4 regions of the Veillonella criceti genome follow, and region 1 is predicted to be linked to each of the others. Evidence: riboswitches for the same ligand, from Rfam matches in the RefSeq annotation. Region 1 holds a riboswitch; each other region holds the start of a gene.

Region 1 (3,199 bases):
GATATTGCTAAACTTCGTCGTTTTACGACTGAACGCGGTAAAATTCTTCCTCGTCGTATTTCTGGCACTTGCGCTAAACATCAGCGCAAATTGACTCTTGCAATTAAACGCGCTCGCGCTATTGCATTGTTGCCATTCACTGCAGAATAATCGCATAACACATGAAAACCCAGTAACCGTTATGGTTGCTGGGTTCTTTGTTTTACCTACCTATTTTAAATTTCATTCATTATAAACGATTTATTGTTAGATCATGAGCAAGTACTAACTATAATGATTTTTCCGATGTAGTTTGGATTTATAGTAAGCCTGTCTAATCTGTTCAGGGGTCTTCGTACCATATTTTGAAAAATCATGTTCTTCATGAACTACAATATCTGCATGAAGTGGTTTTGTATAACTCCCTACATGTAATAAAATACCTTCTTTTTCTTTGTTATACATGAAGTTATCGTCTCCTTAATTTGAAATACTATTGTACTGTGTAAGGTAGTTTTTTCATAACTAGGAAACGCATTGAAGTGTATAAGCAAATATTTAGGGTAGGCATTTGGTCTTATTATGGACACTATCAATTCCTAGATACGCATTAGATTAATAAAAAATGAAATTCAGCGACCAATTATCATCTATTATACTCTTTTTATAAATAATGTAAATAAAAAACATGACTGTTTATTTACTAATTAAATTTGATTGTATAGAAATAATTTAAAAACACACATATATAAAATAGATTGTCGTAAAACATAGTATAGTTGGTAAATTATCTGATTATTTTAATTGCTTCACATTATTACATATACCCCTATTAGTATTAATACTATACCCTGCTAGGTATAATAAATAGTTAATTATCGATGAATTTACTGTATTTATGAACGAATAAGAGAATTTTGTTCTTTTTTAAGAAAAAATATCAATAATTCATGACTAATAATTGACAGAATATAAATAGATAAGATATCATAATAGCGATATAGGTTTTATGTTATATATTGTTGATAATATACTATTGCTAACTTTATAATGAACTTCATGTTGTAAGTGTCGGGTATGCCGAGCGATAATAAGAGGAAAATAGGTGTAAGTCCTATGCTGCCATACAGCTGTAAATGAGGAGTCAATTTCACTAAAGAGTCACTGGGAAACTGGGAAGGCTAGAAATTGATGAGGAATCATGAGCCAGAAAGCCTGCTTATAACAAATTATTGACTACACAATGGATGTCTAACGATTTTGTATTAGATATCTTGATATAGGATTAATTTGTTGCTGAGTCCATACTCGCTCTTTCAAAGAGCGAGTTTTTTTATTGGGATAACAAATAGATATATTAGGGAGGATAAGGTATGGTTAAGAAAACACTGCAACATTTAGGGCAAGTGTTAGTGACATTAATAGGGGTTACCTTTTTAACCTTTAGTTTAAGCTTTTTGGCGCCTGGTGACCCAGTGCTTATGTTATTAGAAACGGCAGATACGATTGTTTCACAAGAGTTGATTGATCAAACAAGACAGGATTTGGGATTAGATAAGCCTTTTTTAGTGCAGTATGGTAATTGGGTCATGCATGCTATGCAAGGTGACTTAGGGATGTCATACTCAGCTAAGAAGCCTGTAGTGGATAAGATGATGGAAGCCTTGCCAGGCACCCTTATGTTAGCAGGTGTAACAATTGTTATGATTTTAGTTATGGCGGTGCCGTTAGGGATTGTGGCAGCGCTTCATCAAAATAAATGGCCTGATTATTTAATTCGTGGCATTGCGTTTGTAGGAATTTCGTTACCAGCTTTTTGGTTAGGTCTTATGTTATTGTATATTTTTGGCTATAAATTGGGGATTGCCCCTATTGCAACGGCTACGGTATCTTTGAAAAATGCTATTTTACCAGCGTTTACATTAGCGTTTGCTTTAATATCTAAGTTTATGCGTCAAGTGCGACTTGTTATTTTAGAGGAAATTAATAAAGACTATGTAGTCGGTGCACGGGCTCGTGGTATGGGACATATGGAAATTATGTTCCGACATATTTTACCTAATGCGTTTTTACCCTTATTGACCATCTTTGGCATGTCGATGGGTTGGCTGTTAGGTGGTGTAGCTGTGGTAGAAATGGTCTTTTCTTGGCCCGGTCTTGGAAAGATGGCGGTACAAGCTATTACTTTCCGTGATTATCCTCTAATTGAAGGATTTGTACTGTGGGCGTCCATAGCGTATATGTTGATTAATGGCATCATTGATTATTCCTATACATTATTGGATCCGCGTTTGAAACGGGGGCACAAATAATGAAAGAATTTATTAGAACACATACGGCATTTTCATTGTATTCAGCACTTGTATTGTTAATTGTTATTATTGCTATTTTTTCACCTTGGTTAACACCTCATGATGCCTTTGCTTCAGATTTGGGGAATGCTTTAAAGGCCCCCAGTGAAACGCATTGGTTTGGTACTGATAAATTGGGGCGTGATGTATTATCACGGATTATTTATGGCACGGGATTATCTCTATTTATGGCGTTTACAATCGTGTGTTTAGTCGCCATTATTGGTACGATTGTAGGTTCTATAGCAGGTTATTTCGGTGGTGTAGTTGAAATGGTGCTCATGCGCATTTGTGACATCATGATATCTTTTCCTGGTATTGTACTTGCCATTGCTATTGCTGGGATTATGGGTGGTAGTGTGGGCAATACCATTTTAGCGCTTACGATTGTAGGTTGGGCCAAATATGCTCGGTTGGTGCGAAGTTTAGTTATTAAAGTACGGCAAGAAGATTATATTGCGGCCGCTATTATGAGTGGCGGAACATCATCAGTTATATTGCGTCGCCATATTTTGCCGAATAGTATGCCATTAGTCGTCGTGACCGCCAGTATGGATTTAGGGATTATGATGCTAGAAGTGGCTGGTTTATCCTTTTTGGGGTTTGGGGCGCAGCCACCAACACCAGAGTGGGGCCTTATGCTTAATGAAGGACGTCAATATTTACAATTAGCGCCTTGGCTTATGATGTTTCCAGGGGCTGCTATTTTACTCGTTGTAGCTATATTTAATGTATGGAGTGATAGCTTGCGTGATATATTAGATCCTCGCCAAAAATAGGGTGTTTTATAGACTGATAATAAAACATTGTTGTCAGGATTATTTGGGCGAGTGATTTTAAATATAGTAAGTGGTATCAGATGTAAACAT
Region 2 (3,199 bases), on a different contig from region 1:
TGCCTGGGTTGGTCACCCGTGCCAAAACCTGCGCTACCACCACGCCCATTACCTGACGTTTCACCACCAAAAGTACTTTCTAAACCAGCCCTATCATCGCCCTGTTGCTTAATATCCTGATGCTTAGTAATGATACTATCATCATTACTACTCGTTAAGGGATCCGAAATTCAGGCAAAGTAGTAATAGGTGCTATGGCTGGTAAATTGACCGTAAAATTACCACTACCATCACGCCATCCCCGCCACTATCAGGTGAGCCTTTCGGTACTGGCCGTTTAATTTCTACATAGTCAACCTCAATATGATTCTCAGGCTCCTCAAATTTCGGTGTTTCAGGCCAAGGTAAAAAAGGAATTGATAGCAAAACTATGGCGTGAAGACTAAGGGAGGCTATCCAAGGTTTCGTCCACATATTTTGATAATTCATTTACAATTGCTCCTATCTTTCCTCAGCAGCGATTGGATACTTTTGTATGCCTGACTTTTTCACTGTATCAATAACACTAACTACACGCCCATAATTTACACCAGCATCACCCCGAACAATAATAGCCAAACTAGGATTTTTACTAACCTCGGTTTCTAAACGGTGTCTTAATTGTCCCTCTGGCACTACTTCTTTTCTAAATAAATTGTCCCATCTGATGCAACGGTAATAGGAAGCACTTCATCTAAACTGACTTTAGACGTAGCTGCTTGTGGCAATTGAATAGGTACACTTTTTTGAACAACCATAGTAAGCATACTCATCATAAAAAAGACAAGTAAAAAGAAAATAATATCGATCATAGGGATAATCATTAATTTGGGTTGATGATCTATTTTCATGGATTTAAGCTTCATAGCGATTACCTGCATTCGTATTAATTACATAGATTGACGTTACATATTCTATATCAGCAATCAACACATTGACACGTTGTGCTAAATTAGGTATGAATCACTAATGCTAAAAATAGCCACTAACAAACCTGTAGCAGTAGCAATTAAAGCTTCACCTACACCGCCAGTAATAGCAAACGGTTCACCTGACTCAATAGATAACACACTAAAGGAGCCAATCATTCCAACTACGGTACCTAATAAGCCCAATAAAGGGGATAGAGTAACAATCGTTTCCAAATAATTTAAATATTTTTTCAACTGAAATACTTCATGCATAGCAATACTTTCAGCTACATCATTAGCATTTAAATCCTCCGTCCGTTCATCAATTGCCTCTTTAATAATCTTACCAGCTACCACCAGCTTCCTCACAGATAACTTTAGCTTCTTCTAATCGATTATGTCGTAATAATTCAGGTAAACGCTCTTTTAACAATTCAATGTTTGCAACAGCTCCTTTATAACATAAATACCGATTAACCCCAATAGCGACTGCAATAATAGATGCCAGTAAAATGGGGTACATAACTAAACCGCCCTTGTGAAATAATGCTAATAAATCCACGACTATAATCCCTCCAGCCTAAAGGTAAAAATAAAAAAGACACATCTACGAAGATGTGTCTATAACATAACTAAGAAAATAAAAAATTCACAATTTATATTATCGCCAATCCCCTCCCCATCGCTCGTAGGTAAAACGGTGATTCTTCTATAGGCAGTTCTCCTGGCTTAGATTCATAGCTTACCTCGCCTTCCCAGATTTAACCAGTGGCAATGTGAGGTTTGCTCCTCTTACAGTGGCGGGACCGCATCGGCTTATACCGATTTCCCTATTAAGTCTAATGACACCTATATATTCTCTATTTAATTAAGTATTAACTATAGTTTATATAACTCTAGTATATGACTGTCAACCATATACCTATATTTAATTTTTAAAGTTATAAAATCAAATATTTTAACTTATTTTTTTAAATTTATACCTCGTAAATTAACGCCCAATAACATAATGCTCAAAATTCCACAAAACTATTCCTGCATAAGTACCAATTAATCCATACAATGGCAATATTAAACACCACAAGTTAACAAAAAAATACCTTGACTCAACGGATACTTAATATTGACTTTGACCCAGATACCTCGTAATGATTTAATAAAAAGCACTATCATCATTAAACAGCTAACTACTAAATAAAATATCCAAATTAATTGTAGTACTGGATGTTCATGGTTTTTTAAATGTAAATCTACACCCTTGGCCAAACCACTTAATATACCAAGGTGACACCGCTTCATAACGCATCATATTATTCTTCTTATATGCTGATACCCATAAACTGTCAGTTGATAAATAGCCTTGATAACAGTCTGGAAACCGATTCTTTATCTACTAATCGAAAATAATAGGTACTACTACTCGCTTGCGTTAACGCACTGACTGAAGGGATATTAATTGTACTACTTCTTTATCTGGATATATATCCTTAACCGCTTCAAATATTTCAGTATAGGAATAGATATCCCCATCAACAGATGAAAACTAAAATATTCCTTAGCTGCTAAAATTTATGCTCTAAATAGTCTATTTTTTTGAAAAAATAAGAGTAACCAATTAATAAACCTCCCGAAATAAATAAAATAATACAATAAGGAGCTGCTATAAGCCCTAATATTCTATGAGTGAATAATAGCCTATTGTACTTTTTCTATTAACTAATCTTCGATGTAAAAATACCCTGCAAAACACGTAATTAAACTTATAAAAGTAAAAACCAACAATATAATACGACCATAATTTCCTAACCCTAAATTACTATGTAATTTAGCCAACCAACGCGTTAGTACATTCAAATAGTCATTATTATAATAGCCTGGTATAAATTCATTATTTACTGATATCCATTCATCATTTTTACCATAAAATGATAACGAATTAATCCATCACGCCCCGGTTCTTTAAAACGAATCGTTAGCATCGACTTTTCAGGTCTAATAGTCATGTGAATCAAGTTGCAAATTAGAATTTTCTTTTAATACTTCTTGTACTTTAACATCACTATTGCGCCACATTGCTGCCCCTGTATAAGGCGTTCCAAGTTGATCAAAATGCACAAAAGAAATACTTCTAACCATAATCACTAAACCTGAAAAGCAAAGTAAAAAGAAAATTGCTAAACTAACTATACCAGCATACTTATGTACTCGATACCAACGTCTCATATATTTATCAACCTTCTAATATTCATAACGAACACCTAAGGTATAAGTGCGACCAGCCGTTGCTTCATTATCGTAAAATTCTCTAT
Region 3 (3,199 bases), 860 kb from region 1:
CCTTGATTTCTAGCTGAGCGCGGGTATCGTGGTTTTGGTGTATAAATTGGCACCGGTCGATAAAAAGTCGCATCCACTACTTCGCCATTTTCATCGCCTTGAATGCCTGGTTGGTCACCCGTGCCAAAACCTGCGCTACCACCACGCCCATTACCTGACGTTTCACCACCAAAAGTACTTTCTAAACCAGCCCTATCATCGCCCTGTTGCTTAATATCCTGATGCTTAGTAATGATACTATCATCATTACTACTCGTTAAGGGATCCGAATATTCAGGCAAAGTAGTAATAGGTGCTATGGCTGGTAAATTGACCGTAAAATTACCACTACCATCACCGCCATCCCCGCCACTATCAGGTGAGCCTTTCGGTACTGGCCGTTTAATTTCTACATAGTCAACCTCAATATGATTCTCAGGCTCCTCAAATTTCGGTGTTTCAGGCCAAGGTAAAAAAGGAATTGATAGCAAAACTATGGCGTGAAAGACTAAGGAGGCTATCCAAGGTTTCGTCCACATATTTTGATAATTCATTACAATTGCTCCTATCTTTCCTCAGCAGCGATTGATACTTTTTGTATGCCTGACTTTTTCACTGTATCAATAACACTAACTACACGCCCATAATTTACACCAGCATCACCCCGAACAATAATAGCCAAACTAGGATTTTTACTAACCTCGGTTTCTAAACGGTGTCTTAATTGTCCCTCTGGCACTACTTCTTTTTCTAAATAAATTGTCCCATCTGATGCAACGGTAATAGGAAGCACTTCATCTAAACTGACTTTAGACGTAGCTGCTTGTGGCAATTGAATAGGTACACTTTTTTGAACAACCATAGTAAGCATACTCATCATAAAAAAGACAAGTAAAAAGAAAATAATATCGATCATAGGGATAATCATTAATTTGGGTTGATGATCTATTTTCATGGATTTAAGCTTCATAGCGATTACCTGCATTCGTATTAATTACATAGATTGACGTTACATATTCTATATCAGCAATCAACACATTGACACGTTGTGCTAAATAGGTATGAATCACTAATGCTAAAATAGCCACTAACAAACCTGTAGCAGTAGCAATTAAAGCTTCACCTACACCGCCAGTAATAGCAAACGGTTCACCTGACTCAATAGATAACACACTAAAGGAGCCAATCATTCCAACTACGGTACCTAATAAGCCCAATAAAGGGGATAGAGTAACAATCGTTTCCAAATAATTTAAATATTTTTTCAACTGAAATACTTCATGCATAGCAATACTTTCAGCTACATCATTAGCATTTAAATCCTCCGTCCGTTCATCAATTGCCTCTTTAATAATCTTACCAGCTACACCACCAGCTTCCTCACAGATAACTTTAGCTTCTTCTAATCGATTATGTCGTAATAATTCAGGTAAACGCTCTTTTAACAATTCAATGTTTGCAACAGCTCCTTTATAACATAAATACCGATTAACCCCAATAGCGACTGCAATAATAGATGCCAGTAAAATGGGGTACATAACTAAACCGCCCTTGTGAAATAATGCTAATAAATCCACGACTATAATCCCTCCAGCCTAAAGGTAAAAATAAAAAAGACACATCTACGAAGATGTGTCTATAACATAACTAAGAAAATAAAAAATTCACAATTTATATTATCGCCAATCCCCTCCCCATCGCTCGTAGGTAAAACGGTGATTCTTCTATAGGCAGTTCTCCTGGCTTAGATTCATAGCTTACCTCGCCTTCCCAGATTTAACCAGTGGCAATGTGAGGTTTGCTCCTCTTACAGTGGCGGGACCGCATCGGCTTATACCGATTTCCCTATTAAGTCTAATGACACCTATATATTCTCTATTTAATTAAGTATTAACTATAGTTTATATAACTCTAGTATGACTGTCAACCATATACCTATATTTAATTTTTAAAGTTATAAAATCAAATATTTTAACTTATTTTTTTAAATTTATACCTCGTAAATTAACGCCCAATAACATAATGCTCAAAATTCCACAAACTATTCCTGCATAAGTACCAATTAATCCATACAATGGCAATATTAAACAACCACAAGTTAACAAAAAAATACCTTGACTCAACGGATACTTAATATTGACTTTGACCCAGATACCTCGTAATGATTTAATAAAAAGCACTATCATCATTAAACAGCTAACTACTAAATAAAATATCCAAATTAATTGTAGTACTGGATGTTCATGGTTTTTTAAATGTAAATCTACACCCTTGGCCAACCACTTAATATACCAAGGTGACACCGCTTCATAACGCATCATATTATTCTTCTTATATGCTGATACCCATAAACTGTCAGTTGATAAATAGCCTTGATAACAGTCTGAAACCGATTCTTTATCTACTAATCGAAAATAATAGGTACTACTACTCGCTTGCGTTAACGCACTGACTGAAGGGATATTAATTGATACTACTTCTTTATCTGGATATATATCCTTAACCGCTTCAAATATTTCAGTATAGGAATAGATATCCCCATCAACAGATTGAAAACTAAAATATTCCTTAGCTGCTAAATTATGCTCTAAATAGTCTATTTTTGAAAAATAAGAGTAACCAATTAATAAACCTCCCGAAATAAATAAAATAATACAATAAGGAGCTGCTATAAGCCCTAATATTCTATGAAGTGAATAATAGCCTATTGTACTTTTTCTATTAACTAATCTTCGATGTAAAAAATACCCTGCAAAACACGTAATTAAACTTATAAAAGTAAAAACCAACAATATAATACGACCATAATTTCCTAACCCTAAATTACTATGTAATTTAGCCAACCAACGCGTTAGTACATTCAAATAGTCATTATTATAATAGCCTGGTATAAATTCATTATTTACTGATATCCATTCATCATTTTTACCATAAAAATGATAACGAATTAATCCATCACGCCCCGGTTCTTTAAAACGAATCGTTAGCATCGACTTTTCAGGTCTAATAGTCATTGAATCAAGTTGCAAATTAGAATTTTCTTTTAATACTTCTTGTACTTTAACATCACTATTGCGCCACATTGCTGCCCCTGTATAAGGCGTTCCAAGTTGATCAAAATGCACAAAAGAAATACTTCTAACCATAATCACTAAACCTGAAAAGCAAAGTAAAAAGAAAATTGCTAAACTAACTATACCAGCATACTTATGTACTCGAT
Region 4 (3,199 bases), 1.4 Mb from region 1:
CCATTCGCCATTAACAAAATGGATTTATTAAGTGCCCGAATATTTACATGTTTCATGATAGCATCAATGGTGGCCACATAATCATCAGCATAATTCTTAACCCCTAATGAGCTAAGTAATGGTTTACCTACATGAATCCGCATTGCATGGCGCTCACAGGTATATGTAAAAGCAGAAATAGCTTTGCGCATCTTCTGATAACACTGATCAGCGACTAAGGCGAAAGGTAATACAAAGACATCCCGTACTCCTGTGTCCTTAAACTCCGCCAAAACCCCTTCCAAAGACTGCACTGGCACTTCATACTTTTCATTCCACTTTTCTATTAATGCATCGGCTAAAAAAACTCGACGAATCACAGCATCAGGATATGATTTTCTAATTTTGGCTTCCATAATGCCTACAGACTTTTCTACAGCCTCACCATAAATCGATCCAAATGTGGCTAAAACAATACCCTTTGTACTCATTTATACATCCTCCGATATCAAGAATACCTATACACCATCGAAATGATGACTACTCTAAATCAGACTGAATTCTGTCATATTTTATAAAATCTAAAATATTCGAAATACATGTCACACTTTGTTTGTTGGTATAATGATACGTTAGATTTAAAATTTAGTCAATGAGAATTTTTCTCATTTCTATTTTTATCAATGACTATCAATGAGAATTTATCTATTTAATATCATTTTCATTTAATAAATCTAATTCTATCGTTCTAGTTCTATTTTTATCGATTTACAGAAGTTTTTAACCATCTCATAACTTTAATATATTCTATAATTCAACAAGTATTTTATCAATATCTTCCATACATACTATACTAACTACGGTCCTAGTTAAAATAGTAACATAAAAATATCAAGTCAAATAATTGAGAATTTTTATACATTTTTATTCAGTAAGTATACCAAAAATACAATTCACAATAAAAATTTTACATAGTTAATTGATACCTATTATGGTTGAGAGAAGACTCTAGGTGCAACTACTTCAAAAATCTCAGCAATAAGTTTCAAATATTTACCTTCAATCAAAGTTCGTTTTCGTTCACTTTTCGTAATCAACCATAACTGTCGTCCATTATACGTTATGCGTAATAAACTATTAATATATTCATTAAAGTCCTCTTCCCCCATAGCCTCTTTTAAAGCTAATAGTTTAGAGTGAATCGGTTCCCCTTGATATTCAGGACGTTCTAATACTGGGGTAAATGTTACTTCGTACACAGAGCTAGATACTTCATTAGGCCCTGCACCATTCATAAATTGATCCATACTTGGACCTCCTTTATTTATATACTTTAAATACCTACTTCTTCATAGTACCAAACTTTCTTCACTTTGCCTATGTCAAAAGCATTCACAAATAGACAAATAACAAATTATCATATCTCTCACCTAGTATTCCTCATTACCACATAGTTGGCAATCCCAACGACTATATAGCGGCCAATCCCTCCTGTCATATGCCTTCTAGCCCAGCCTCACCTACGCTGCTCATTCGCCCTGTAAATCAGCCTACTTATACTCATACCCTACCCCGTATTGCATTGACAGTGGACATCTATTTTGCTATGATGATATCAAAATAAATACAACCTGCAAGGTGTATGACTTAATAGGAAAGAGCAGTAAAAGCTGCCGCGGTCCCGCCGCTGTAAGAGGGAGCACAATCAGTATACCACTGGAGTAATTCTGGGAAGGTGATTGCTGTGAAGAACTTGAGCCAGAAGACCTGCCTTGTTGGATAACCTATACCCCACGAGCGATGGCGAGGTTAATTGAATGTTCTAGTGTATCTTTACAACCTCCCCTACAAGTGGAGGTTATTTTTGTATTTATTATCTATTATTCTTTTTCTATTTTTTATCACGAGGAGTGAATGAAATGAGTAAACAATTTTTCAAAAAAACCTTAGCTACTACATTAGCAGTGGCCGCACTAACCGGTTTCGGTTTCCTTGGCACACAAGTAAATGCCGCTTACCAATTAAGTGACGAAGTTAAAACCGCCACACCAGCATTATTAGAAGCTACTGAAATTGGTGTTCGCACCTACAATACAGACAATGCCGAACTTGCCAAAGCCCCTAATAAAGATGCTATCGTAGTTATGAGCTTCGGTACTACTTTTAAAGACACTCGTGCAAAAACTATTGACGCCGCTGTTAATGAAATTAAAGCACAACATCCTGGTGTAAAAGTAGTCACTGCGTTCACTTCTCACATCATTATTGATCGCATCAAAGCTAAAGAAGGTATCACTTACCCAACCCCTGAAGAAGCTCTTGATCAATTAAAAGCCGAAGGGTATACCCGTGTAGCGCTCACAACATTAGATGTAATCCCTGGTATTGAATACAATTATAAGACGGGCGTTTACAATCAGTACAAACATAACTTCAAAAAAATGACATTAGGTACACCACTTATGTACTGGATGGGGCAAGAAGATCAAACTGATGACATTGCCAAAACTGTACAGGCTGTCGCTACACAATTCCCTAAAGTAGGCCCTAAAGATGCCGTACTTATCATGGCTCATGGTACTCCAGATCCATCCAATGCGTACTATGCAGTTATCCAAGATCGCCTTGATTCTGCAGGGCTTAAAAACGCCTATATCTACACGGTAGAAGGATGGCCTAGTCTTGAAGATATTGTACCTCAATTAAAAGCAAAAGGTATCAATCATGTAACCTTAATGCCATTTATGATGGTAGCAGGCGACCATGCTAACAATGATATGGCTGGTGATGAACCAGATTCTCATAAATCCATTCTTCAAGCTGATGGTTTCAAAGTAGATACTTATATCCACGGTCTTGGCGAAAACCAACAAATCCGCGATCTCTTTGCAGCCCATGCCCAAGAAGCTTGGGAAGCCCTTCAAAAAGACGATGTAAAGTAGGATTGAACTTGTATGAGACCATTTAAACGAATTTTAACTATAGTAACGATAGTATTATTAGCGCTAGTCGTTTTAGCTGGTTGTGGCAAAACAGACTCTAGTCATACTAGTGAAACACGCACCATAACCTATAAGGATCAAACCTATACGGTGCCAGCTAACCCCCAGCGCATTGCAACCTTAGCTAATTCCTTGCTTAACTTTCTTGATGCTATCGATGGCCAATCTATCAGTCGTGTTGATTCTAGTGATGCCCTCTCTGATAAATTAAAAGCCCT

What was found. A riboswitch is a leader RNA that binds a small molecule or an ion and turns the genes downstream of it on or off. The one in region 1 is predicted to bind cobalamin.
Region 2: another riboswitch for cobalamin. It lies ahead of DYE54_RS10020 (hypothetical protein); the one in region 1 lies ahead of nikB (nickel ABC transporter permease).
Region 3: another riboswitch for cobalamin. It lies ahead of DYE54_RS02995 (MotA/TolQ/ExbB proton channel family protein); the one in region 1 lies ahead of nikB (nickel ABC transporter permease).
Region 4: another riboswitch for cobalamin. It lies ahead of DYE54_RS00395 (sirohydrochlorin cobaltochelatase); the one in region 1 lies ahead of nikB (nickel ABC transporter permease).

The regions. Positions count from the first base shown of each region.
Region 1 covers NZ_UHIO01000001.1:1,520,815-1,524,013, reverse strand. Annotated here, with positions in the region: gene rpsR (30S ribosomal protein S18) at 1-150, shown strand, start outside; gene DYE54_RS06805 (hypothetical protein) at 265-444, opposite strand; cobalamin riboswitch at 1,029-1,216, shown strand; gene nikB (nickel ABC transporter permease) at 1,353-2,291, shown strand; gene nikC (nickel transporter permease) at 2,291-3,109, shown strand.
Region 2 covers NZ_UHIO01000005.1:1,993-5,191, forward strand. Annotated here, with positions in the region: gene DYE54_RS10000 (energy transducer TonB) at 1-67, opposite strand, end outside; gene DYE54_RS10005 (hypothetical protein) at 193-429, opposite strand; partial or broken gene DYE54_RS10470 (ExbD/TolR family protein) at 442-860, opposite strand; gene DYE54_RS10015 (MotA/TolQ/ExbB proton channel family protein) at 927-1,247, opposite strand; gene DYE54_RS10020 (hypothetical protein) at 1,234-1,452, opposite strand; cobalamin riboswitch at 1,588-1,758, opposite strand; gene DYE54_RS10030 (PepSY domain-containing protein) at 2,883-3,113, opposite strand; partial or broken gene DYE54_RS10035 (TonB-dependent receptor) at 3,129-3,199, opposite strand, start outside.
Region 3 covers NZ_UHIO01000001.1:660,877-664,075, forward strand. Annotated here, with positions in the region: gene DYE54_RS02985 (energy transducer TonB) at 1-533, opposite strand, end outside; gene DYE54_RS02990 (ExbD/TolR family protein) at 545-949, opposite strand; gene DYE54_RS02995 (MotA/TolQ/ExbB proton channel family protein) at 939-1,556, opposite strand; cobalamin riboswitch at 1,692-1,862, opposite strand; gene DYE54_RS03000 (PepSY-associated TM helix domain-containing protein) at 1,956-3,199, opposite strand, start outside.
Region 4 covers NZ_UHIO01000001.1:81,946-85,144, reverse strand. Annotated here, with positions in the region: gene DYE54_RS00405 (sirohydrochlorin cobaltochelatase) at 1-470, opposite strand, end outside; gene DYE54_RS00400 (hypothetical protein) at 969-1,286, opposite strand; cobalamin riboswitch at 1,599-1,768, shown strand; gene DYE54_RS00395 (sirohydrochlorin cobaltochelatase) at 1,899-2,921, shown strand; gene DYE54_RS00390 (ABC transporter substrate-binding protein) at 2,934-3,199, shown strand, end outside.